Regions from separate parts of the Trinickia acidisoli genome, predicted to be linked through region 1. Evidence: predicted binding sites of a transcription regulator. Region 1 holds the regulator's gene; the other holds the start of a gene.
The links. The regulator HrcA, encoded in region 1, represses chaperone genes, less so after heat shock. The targets are predictions, from matches to a motif close to TTAGCACTCNNNNNNNNNGAGTGCTAA.
Positions count from the first base shown of each region.

Region 2: rpoH (RNA polymerase sigma factor RpoH) is a predicted target of HrcA. The motif match lies at 1,566-1,592, and genes of this name have one in related genera.

Region 1 is NZ_JAFLRG010000001.1:798,887-804,453, forward strand. It holds gene glnE (bifunctional [glutamate--ammonia ligase]-adenylyl-L-tyrosine phosphorylase/[glutamate--ammonia-ligase] adenylyltransferase) at 1-325, shown strand, start outside; gene recN (DNA repair protein RecN) at 383-2,053, opposite strand; gene J3485_RS03695 (NAD kinase) at 2,110-3,018, opposite strand; gene hrcA (heat-inducible transcriptional repressor HrcA) at 3,278-4,297, shown strand; gene hemH (ferrochelatase) at 4,503-5,567, shown strand, end outside.
Region 2 is NZ_JAFLRG010000001.1:3,591,055-3,596,621, reverse strand. It holds gene nagE (N-acetylglucosamine-specific PTS transporter subunit IIBC) at 1-337, shown strand, start outside; gene rpoH (RNA polymerase sigma factor RpoH) at 574-1,506, opposite strand; gene J3485_RS16475 (acyloxyacyl hydrolase) at 1,861-2,457, shown strand; gene J3485_RS16470 (nuclear transport factor 2 family protein) at 2,496-2,879, shown strand; gene leuA (2-isopropylmalate synthase) at 2,947-4,620, opposite strand; gene ybiB (DNA-binding protein YbiB) at 4,960-5,567, opposite strand, start outside.

The DNA.
Region 1 (5,567 bases):
TCCCAGCGATCTGTTCGACGTCAAGCACGACCGCGGGGGCATGGTCGACATCGAGTTCATCGTTCAGTATTGGGTGCTGCTGCATGCCGCGCACGATCCCGAACTGATTCGCAACACGGGCAACATTGCGCTCCTGCGCGAGGTCGCGCGTTTCGGGCTCATGAGTGCCGAGGAGGCGGAGACAGTCGGCGCGGCCTATCGGACCTACCGCAAGCTTCAGCACCAATTGCGGCTCGACGGTATGGAAAAGGCGCGCGTGCCGCATGAGCGCATTGCGCCGGAGTGCGATGCCGTGCTCAAGCTTTGGCGCCGCGTGTTCGGCTGAGCGCGGCACTTGTCGCGTAAGCGATGGCGCGGTGGCGACCTCGCGTCGGCCCGCGCTTTACGCGGCGAGCATTTCCTTGGCGTGCCGGCGCGTCGTGGCCGTGATCTCGAGGCCTCCAAGCATGCGCGCGACTTCCTCGATGCGGCTCGCATGATTGAGTGCGACGACGGTCGAGAGCGTCGCGCCGCCGTCGCCCATCCCCTTCGTCACTTGGAAGTGATGATCGCCGCGTGCCGCGACTTGCGGCAGGTGCGTGACGCACAGCACTTGCCGGTCGTGCCCGAGCTGATGCAGCAGGCGGCCGACGACTTCCGCCACACCACCGCCGATGCCCGTGTCGACTTCGTCGAAGATCAGCGTTGGCGTGAGGCTCGCCGCGCTCGCGATGACGGCCAGGGCGAGGCTGATCCGGGCGAGCTCGCCGCCGGACGCCACTTTCGCAAGCGGCCGCAACGGCACGCCGGCGTGGCCGGCCACGCGAAATTCGATCTGCTCGAGCCCGTGCGCACCGCCCTCCACGAGCGGTACGAGCGCGACTTCGAAACGGCCGCCGGCCATCGACAATTCCTGCATGCCGGTCGTGACCGCCGCGCCGAGTGCCTTCGCAGCCTTGGCGCGCACCTTCGATAGCTGCTTGGCTTCACCCATATAGGCCTGATGCGCTTTTTCGACGACGGCTCGCAGCGCATCGAGATCGGCCGCGGCGTCGAGCGCGGCGAGCTGCGCGCGTCGATCCTCGTGTTCCTGCGGCAGTGTCTCGGGTTGCAGACGGAATTTGCGCGCAAGCGAATGCAACGCATCGAGCCGTCGCTCGACTTGCGCGAGGCGATCCGGGTCGAGCTCTAGCCGCTGCGCATAGTGAGTCAGCGAGTACGCGCCTTCGCGCAATTGGATCTCGGCTGGTTCGAGCGCGGCGAGCGCATCGCCGAGTTCGGGATCGATCTCGGCCAGATCGCGCAATTTCGAAACGATCGAGCCGAGCTGGCCGAGCATTGCGCCGTCGGACTCCGAAATGGTATCGAGCGCTCCGCGCACGCCTTCGATCAGATTGGCCGAGTGGGCGAGGCGCCGGTGTTCGGCACTGATTTCCTCCCATTCACCGGGCTGCGGCGCGAGTTTGTCGAGTTCCGCAAGCTGCCAGGCGAGCTGCTCGCGTTCGAGCTGGAGTTCCCGTTCGCGCGTGCCGGCCAGCTCGAGCGCTTGTTGCGCGTTGCGCAACGCGCGGTGGGCGCGCGCGACACTAGCTGCGATCGGCGTCAGCCCCGCATGCGTGTCGAACAGCGTGCGTTGAGCGTCGGGCCGCATCAAAAGCTGGTGCGCATGCTGGCCGTGAATGTCGACGAGCATTTCGCCGACCTCGCGCAACTGGGCGAGCGTGGCCGGCGTGCCGTTGATGAATGCGCGCGAACGCCCGTTGGCATCGACGACGCGGCGCAGCAGCACGCGGCTCTCGTCGCCGGCGCCGGCCTCCTCGCCGCCGAGCGCGTGCTCGTCGAGCCAGCGCGCGACCTCGCCGCCGGCCTGAAACTCAGCCGTGAGATCGGCGCGCGCGGCCTTGGCGCGCACGACGTCGGAGTCGGCGCGTGCCCCGAGCGTCAGCGCGAGCGCGTCGATGAGGATCGACTTGCCCGCGCCCGTTTCGCCGGAGAACACGGTGAAGCCGCGGTCGAATTCGAGATCGAGCGCGGCGACGATGACGAAGTCGCGTATCGAGAGGTGGCGGAGCATGAGAGTCGTCTTAACGGCGTTTTGTACGGAAGCGGCGGAAATCGGCGGGCGCCGGGTCACGTTGCCCCGGCATCGTCTTCCTCGTCGGACGGGTGCTCGTTCCAATGGAGCTTTTGCCGCAGCGTCGCGTAATAGCTGTAGCCGACGGGATGGAGGAAGGGCACCGTGTGCCGCGAGCGGCGCACCTCGATCGTGTCGTTGAGCTTCACGGCGGTAAACGATTGCATGTCGAAGTTCACGTTCACGTCCCGTCCGCCGATGATCTGGATACTGACGTTGCTGTCGTCCGGCAGCACGATCGGGCGGTTCGACAACGCATGCGGGGCGATCGGCACGAGCACGAGCCCCTGGAGCTGCGGATGCAGAATCGGGCCTTGCGAGGACAGTGCATAGGCCGTCGAGCCCGTCGGGGTGGCGACGATGAGCCCGTCCGAGCGCTGAATGTACATGAAGCGGCCGTCGACCGACACACGCAGTTCCGCCATGCCTGAAAAGCCGCTGCGGTTGACGACGACGTCGTTGAACGCGAGCGCATGATAAATCGGCTCGCCGTCGCGCACGATACGCGCTTCGAGCAGCGTGCGCTCCTCGCGCTCGAAACTGCCCGCCAGCATTTGGGTCACGCGCTGGCTCATCTCGGCGATCGGGATGTCCGTGATGAAGCCGAGGCGCCCCAGGTTCACCCCGATGAGCGGCGTGCGGTAAGGCGCGAGTTGGCGGCCGATGCCGAGCATCGTGCCGTCGCCGCCGAGTACGATCGCGACGTCTGCGCGCGCACCGATCTCGGCGGGCGTCAGCGCCGGATAGCCCGACACGCCGATGTCGAGAGCGGTTTCGGCCTCGAACACGACATCAAAGCCGCGCTTCTTGATACAGGCGGCGAGCGCCGTCAGCGGCTCACCGATGCCTGGCGTGTTGCTGCGCCCAACGAGCGCCACTGTCTTGAATTGGCTACCAATTTCCATGCCGGCATTACACCATAGGTGTGTGTCGAAAAGAACGTCGTCGTGGTTTGCCCGAACCGGGTGCGGCGGCGCGCGGCGTCCCGCGGCAGCGATTTGTCGCTAGAATGGTGTTGTCCCGATAAGACGCCGGCGGCCAGGCGCGCCCGTCACCGGCACAGCGTCGCGTGTTGCCGGCCTATGTGTTGCACCGTGCGCATGCGAACGCTCGAGCGCCATTACGCGCTCGCGGGGGGCACGCCTTCGGCTAAAATTTTGCGTCATGCTAGAACCCCGCGCACAAACTCTCCTCAAAACGCTGATCGAGCGCTATATCGCAGAAGGCCAGCCCGTCGGCTCGCGCACCTTGTCGCGGTACTCGGGGCTCGAATTGAGCCCCGCGACGATCCGCAACGTGATGTCGGATCTGGAGGAGCTGGGGCTCGTGGCGAGTCCGCACACGTCCGCCGGCCGGATTCCGACGCCCCGCGGGTATCGGCTCTTCGTCGACACGATGCTGACCGTCGAGCCGGTGCAGGACGACGAGGCCGTCGAGCGCGTCGTTCGCAAGACCTTGAAGCCCGGCGAGCCGCAGAAGGTCGTTGCGGCCGCGGCGAGCGTGCTGTCGAACCTGTCGCAGTTCGCGGGCGTGGTGATGACGCCGCGCCGCAGCCACGTGTTCAAGCAGATCGAGTTCATGCGCCTCTCGGCCAAGCGCATCTTGCTCATCATCGTGACGCCCGAAGGCGACGTTCAGAATCGCATGATGGCGACCCAGCGCGACTATTCGCCGTCGCAGCTCATCGAAGCGTCCAATTACATCAATGCGCATTTCGGCGGGCTCTCGTTCGACGAGGTGCGCCGGCGCCTGCGCGAGGAAATCGACCAACTGCGCGGCGACATGACGGCGCTGATGCACGCCGCCGTCACGGCCAGCACCGAGGAAAGCGACGAGAGCGACACCGTACTGATTTCGGGCGAGCGCAACCTCCTCGAAGTGGCGGATTTGTCCTCCGACATGGCGCGCTTGCGCAAGCTTTTCGACGTGTTCGATCAAAAGACGAGCCTTCTTCAATTGCTCGACGTATCGAGCCACGCGCAAGGCGTGCAGATTTTCATCGGCGGCGAATCGATGCTCGTGCCGATCGAGCAGATGAGCGTCGTGACCGCGCCATACGAGGTGAACGGCAAGATCGTTGGCACGCTCGGCGTGATCGGCCCCACGCGGATGGCCTACAACCGCGTGATCCCGATCGTGGACATCACCGCGCGCCTGCTTTCCACCGCGCTCAGCCAGCAATAGCCGTCGGCGCACGGCGCGCATCCGGAGCAATCGGTGCGCACGGTGGCGGACATGGCTATCGTGCCCGCATGCCGGCCTGCGCGCCATTGGCCGGATGGACGATGGGCGGCCGCAATCGCGTCGCTATAATGGTCCTCACGTCAACCTCAGCCGCGCCGTCTTCGCGCTGCGCTTAAGCCTCGCCCTAGGGCGCTTCCTATCGCTCATGCGTTTCGATCTCGAGTTGCCTTCGCAGCCCGCCCTATCTCATCGCGTCGCCGTGCTGCTGATCAATCTCGGCACGCCCGACGCGCCGACCCCGCGCGCCGTGCGTCGCTATCTCGCCCAATTTCTGTCCGATCCGCGCGTCGTCGAAATTCCGCAACTCGTTTGGCAGCCGCTGCTGCGGGCGCTGATCCTGCCGCTGCGGGGCCGCTCCTCCGCTAAAAAATACGCGTCGGTCTGGATGCCGGAAGGCTCGCCGTTGCGCGTGCACACGGAGAAGCAAGCCGAGGCGTTGCGGCAGTTGCTGCACGCGAACGGCTATCGCGTCATCGTCGAGCACGCGATGCGTTACGGCACGCCCGGCATCGGTGCGATGCTGGGACAGTTGAAGCTCGCGGGCGCCGAGCGCGTGCTGTTGATGCCGATGTATCCGCAATATTCGTCGTCGACGACGGCCACGGCCTTCGACGCGGCCTTCGCGGCGCTCGCGCGCATGCGCAACCAGCTCGAAGTGCGTACGACTCGCCACTATGCGGATCATCCGGCCTATATCGCGGCGTTGGCCGAGCAAGTGCGGCGCTACTGGGCCGCGCGCGGCCAGCCCGATTTCGCGGGCGGGGACAAGCTGGTGCTGAGTTTTCACGGCGTGCCCAAGCGCACGCTCGACCTCGGCGACCCCTATCACGATCAGTGCCGCACCACGGCGGCGCTCTTGATGACGGCGCTCGGGCTTACGCCCACCGAGTGTCGTGTGACGTTTCAGTCGCGCTTCGGCCGCGCCGAGTGGCTGCAGCCGTATACGGCGCCTACGTTGCGCGAGCTGGGCGCGGCGGGCGTGCGCCGTGCCGACGTGTTCTGCCCGGGCTTCACCGCGGATTGCCTCGAGACGATCGAGGAAATCGGTCTCGAGGTGCACGACGAGTTTCTGCACGCCGGCGGGAAGGAGTTTCATCGTATCGGCTGTCTCAATGCATCCGAGGCTTGGATTGCGGCGCTGGGCGAAATCGTCGTCCAGCAATTGCAAGGCTGGCCGGTGCGCGAGGGCGTGCCGGCGGGGGTGCCCGCA
Region 2 (5,567 bases), 2.8 Mb from region 1:
CGCGGGCGCTGCGCGAGTTGCACCGGCTGCTGCGGCCGCCGCAGCGAAGGTGTCCGACGGGCAAGCCGGACCCCTCGATCCGGACCCGATGCGCTGGCTCGCCGTCTTCGGCGGCGCGACGAACGTCGCTGCGCTCGATCCTGTGGCGGCGACGCGGCTGCGTGTCGTCGTGCGCGATCCGTCGGCCGTCGACCGTCAGCGGCTCGCCGCGCTCGATGTGGCTTGGGTATCGGCCGATACGTTCCACATCGTCTGCGGGCCGGCCGCGGCGCGCTACGCGCAGCAGCTTGCGACGCGTCTGCCCGCATCGGGCGGACCCTCACCTCAGCCGGTTTGAGGCGCAGAGAAGCCTAACGTCGCGTTCGAGCGGCGCAGGCACGAACGGGAAACGGCGCTTGTGCGCCGTTTTTCGTTGGCGGGACGCCATGCGAGACTCGAAGCGAGAGGCGAAGACGGGAAAGCGGAAAGGACGGAAGAACACGGCGAACAAAAAAAACCGCCGCATGAACTGCGACGGGATCGTGTGCGGGCAGGGCAGCGTGCCGACGCCGGACGGGCCGCCCCTGAATCGACTCAGGCGTATTCGGCCAGCGCCGAGCGCATCTTTTTCATCGCACTCGCTTCGATCTGACGAATCCGCTCGGCCGATACGCCGAATTCGTCGGCGAGCTCATGCAGCGTGGAGCCACCCGAGCCGTCGTCCTCGACGTTGAGCCAGCGTGCTTCGATGATGCGGCGGCTGCGCGCATCGAGCGAATCGAGGGCTTGCGCGATGCCGTCCGTTTGCATCCTGTCTTTCTGGCGCGCAGAGAGCACGGCCGTCGGTTCGTTGTGCGAATCGGCCAGATAGGCGATCGGCGCGAACGATTCCTCGCCGTCTTCGACCTGCCCTTCGAGCGCGATGTCGCCGCCCGACAGACGCGTTTCCATCTCCGAGACTTCCTCGCGTTTGACGTTGAGTTCTTTCGCGAGGCCGTCGATTTCGTCGGGCGTAAACGCATGCAGCCCCTGCTTGTGGCTGCGCAGATTGAAGAACAGCTTGCGCTGCGCTTTCGTGGTGGCAACCTTCACCGTGCGCCAGTTACGCAGGATGTATTCGTGGATCTCCGCCTTGATCCAATGGATGGCGTACGACACCAGGCGCACGTTTTGCTCGGGATCGAAGCGCTTTACGGCCTTCATCAGACCGATGTTGCCTTCTTGGATCAGATCGGCGTGCGGCAGGCCGTAACCGAGGTAGTTGCGCGCGATCGATACGACGAGGCGCAGGTGCGACAACACGAGCCCGCGTGCAGCCTCGAGGCTGCCGCGCTGGCGGTATTCGGTGGCGAGCTCGCGTTCTTCCTCGGCGCTCAGCATCGGAATCCGGTTGACCGCCTGGATGTAAGCGTCGATGTTGCCGAGCTGCCCGGGCAGTAGCGATGGCGCGAGCGTCAGAGCACCTGCCGAAGCGGCCTTAGCGGCCGCCGGGCGCAAAGTATTCGGAAGGGTCATAGCGTTGCTCACCTAGGAAACTCCTGTAATACAAATGACTGCACAGTCACGAAAACGACTCCACGGGGATATTAGCACTCCCTTTTGCCGAGTGCTAAGCATTCGAGTCCACCGTCCAAACGAAGTTCCCTTCATCTATCGAAATTGGGTTTCGATAGATTATCTTACGCCTTTCGTTGTCCGGGCGCCTGCCGCGCTCGGTCATGACCCCCTCTCTTCCTATGCAGCCAGGGCGTTGATGCGGATTGAAACGACGTTTTGCGGGAAGCAGCACCGATGCGGCCGATTGATACGAAGTAAGATCATTCGACCCCGGAAGTACAACCGGGAGCGATCGGTACGTGACTCGTTCGTTGGAGTATCGAGATGAATAAGAAAAACGATTTGATCCCGCTCAAAACAGCAGCACTGCGATGCGTCGCGGCGGCGGCGTTGCTCGGCGGCGCGGCGACCGCTCACGCGCAAGCGTCGGCGGCGCCGTCGTCCGACCACACTTTTGGCGTCCAGGTTGCGCTCGGCGTGGCGGAGCACAAGGTCAAGAAAGCCGATCTCGGCTTTGTTTGGGATCCCGGTCTGAACGGGGGGGAGATCGGCGGCTGGCATTTCTCGCTGACGGGCGAGGCGCATCTTAGCTACTGGCACACGGACGAAGGGACGTTTCACAACGACGTCTATGCATTCGGCGTTACCCCGATGGTGCGCTTCATCAAGGATGCGGGCGCGATCCGTCCGTACCTCGAGGCGGGCGCCGGCTTTCGCCTGCTCTCGCATCCGACGATCACCGATAACTACACGCTGTCGACGGCGTTTCAGTTCACGGAAGTGATCGGCGTCGGCGCACAGTTTGGCGCGCGTCAGCAGTACCAGGCGGGGTTTCGCTTTCAGCACATCTCGAATGGCGGTATCAAAGAGCCGAATCCTGGTATAAATTTCAGCCAGCTATACGTGCAATACAACTTCTGACGCTGGCGCATCCGCGCCGGGCGCATGGGAGCGGAGCGATGGCGGCAAAGGTGATCGAGGCGATTCGGGCGCTCGAGCGCGATCGGTTTCGCGCGATGGTGGACGGCGACGTCCCGCTGCTCAACCAATTGCTCTCGGAGAGCGTGAGCTTCGTCCATACCAACGGTAAGCGCGAGACCAAGCAGCAGTTCATCGATGCCATTTCCGCCGGCCATCGACGCTATCGGCAGATCGAGGTGCAATCTCAAGACGTGGTGCCCGTTGGCAGCGGCACTTGCGTCGTCACGGGCCGCGCGCTGCTCGAGATGGAAGCGAACAATGGCGCGTTGCTGTTCCCGATTGCCTATACGGCCATCCAGGCGCAAGAGGGCGGCCACTGGCGCCTCGTCGCTTGGCACGCGACGCGCTGCGCGCTCGAGTAGAGTCGCGCAGCGCGTCGTGGGCGTCGCCCGCTCATGGCGGGCGAGCGCTCGGTTGCGCCAAGTTCGTTCAAGCCGCGGCGGCTTCGTCTTCGCGCTCTCTATCCCATTCGAATCGATTGACGGCGGACACGAGCGCATCGGCCGCCGCTGTCGCCGGGTTCAGATCCACGCCGACGCCATAGCGCATACCCTGGGCGCCTCGCCCGTCGTGGCCGTCCACGCGACACGCGACGAAAGCTGCCGTGCGCCCGTCGCTCGTGTGGACCGTTTCGTAATCGCAGACTTGCACGCGCTCGCGCGCGGCTGTCGAAATCGTCTCGGTGACGGCCCGCACCCACGCTTCTCCGCCGTCGCAGATTGAAGCCGCGTCGATACGCGCGACCTCTCGCCGGCGCCATCGGACAGCGGCATCGACGCGTTCGGCCGGCCCGCTCACGTCGAGATATTCGCGCGAGAACAGTGCGCAAACCGCGTCGCTCGTGACTTCGGCGCCTGAATCGTCGGCAATGCGCTGCACGACATGGCTGAACTCGATCTGCACGCGCCGCGGCGGTGCAAAGCCGAGCCCGCGCTCGAGCAGGTAGGTGGCGCCGCCTTTGCCCGATTGGCTGTTGACGCGGATGACCGCTTCGTATCCGCGGCCGACGTCGGCCGGATCGATCGGCAGATACGGCACCTCCCAGATGCCGTCGCCCTGCTGCGCGAGCCCCTTGCGGATCGCGTCCTGATGGGAGCCCGAGAAGGCCGTGAACACAAGCTCGCCTGCATACGGATGGCGGGGATGGACAGCGATCGCGTTGCAGCGCTCGACGACGCGGCGCACCGCATCGATGTCGGAAAAGTCGAGCTGCGGGTCGATCCCTTGCGTGTAGAGATTCAACGCGAGCGTGACGAGATCGACGTTGCCGGTGCGCTCGCCGTTGCCGAACAGACAGCCTTCGATGCGGTCGGCGCCGGCCAAGAGCGCGAGCTCGGCCGCGGCGACGGCGGTGCCGCGGTCGTTGTGCGGATGCACCGACAGGACGATGCCGTCGCGGTAGGCGAGATTGCGGTCCATCCACTCGATCTGGTCGGCGAAGACGTTCGGCGTCGCGGCTTCGACCGTCGCGGGCAGATTGACGATGATCTTGCGCTCGGGCGTCGGGTGCCAGACCGCGCTGACGGCGTCGCAGACTTCGCGCGCGAAGGCGAGCTCGGTCATGCTGAATGTTTCGGGCGAATACTCGTAGGTCCAGTGCGTGCCGGGCCGCCGCTCGGTCTCCGCCTTGATCAGGCGAGCGCTCTCGACGGCCAGTGCTTTGACGTCGTTCTTCGATGCGTTGAAGACGATGCGGCGGAACGACGGCGCGATCGCGTTGTACTGATGGACAATCGCGCGTGGCGCGCCTTCGAGCGCCTCGAAGGTGCGAGCGATGAGGTCGGCACGCGATTGCACGAGCACTTCGATCGTCACGTCCGCGGGGATGCGCTGCTCGTCGATGAGCTTGCGCACGAAGTCGAAATCGGTCTGCGAGCCCGACGGAAAACCGACCTCGATCTCCTTGAAGCCGATCGCGACGAGCATCTCGAAGAACTCGAGCTTTTGCGCGATGCTCATTGGCTCGATCAGCGCCTGATTGCCGTCGCGCAGATCGGTGCTCATCCAAGTGGGGGCGCGCTCGATCGTGCGGTTGGGCCATTTGCGTCCGGCCAATTGCACGGGCGGAAAGGGGCGGTATTTGACGGCAGGGTTGCGAAGCATGACGGACCTCGTTCGTCGGGTCGTCTGCGAAAACGCGGCTGATCGAGCGGCTAGCCGATCGTGCCGAGACGCGATGCAGCCACGTCGGCGGTTTCGCGATTCACCCGAGCGGTACTCGGCCGAATGCTGACGACTACGGGTTGTAGAAGGAACTGCGGTTTGGGGTGAAACGGAAACTGCTCGGGTTACTGCGGGAGGACCGCGCGGACGGTGCGCGGCGCTACGCCTGGCTTACGCTAGTCGTAGCGATAGAGGCCGCGCTAGGCGGCCGAAGCTAATTCGGAGGGGGTTCTGGATCGAACGCATGAAGCGCACTCTATGACAGCGTGCGGCTCGCTGTCAACTGCGAGCATGCGGTGCGCCCTGATCGGCGCGCACGATCCGCACGATTTCTTCGACTTGTCGCCCGAGCGTGGGCGGCACGCTCGCCTTGCCGCGCAGAACCGATTCGATCCAGTGCGCCGTCGTCTTCGCGTCGCGCGCGGCGGGCAGTTCGGGCCCCGCTTCGTCGGAGGCGGCGCGCTCGGGCGTCACGAGCGTCTCGGCGATGCCGTCGTGAAGCCAGTCGATCTGCACCTGCCGGCGCGTGTCGGCCACGGCCTCGCCCTCGGTGCCGCGCGCGAGCAGCGCGCCGCCGGCGGCGGCCTCGGGGTGGCCGAGAAAGAGTTCAGCCAGGCTGTCGCGGTACGACGGGTGCGTGTAATTGACGAGCCGCAGGCCGGCCGGCGCGAACGGCTGCAGGATCTTGATGAGCGTATGCGTGGAGTTGCGCACACCCATCACGCGCCGCAGAGCGAGCAAGCGCGCGAGCTTGGGCGCGAGCGCTTCCACGGGCGCGAACGCGACGCGGCGCTCGGCGAGCGCCGTTTCGATGTGCGCGTGCGACGCGGATGCCTCGATTCCCAAGCACGCGAAAATCTCCGCGCTCGTGACGCGGCCGGGGTCCT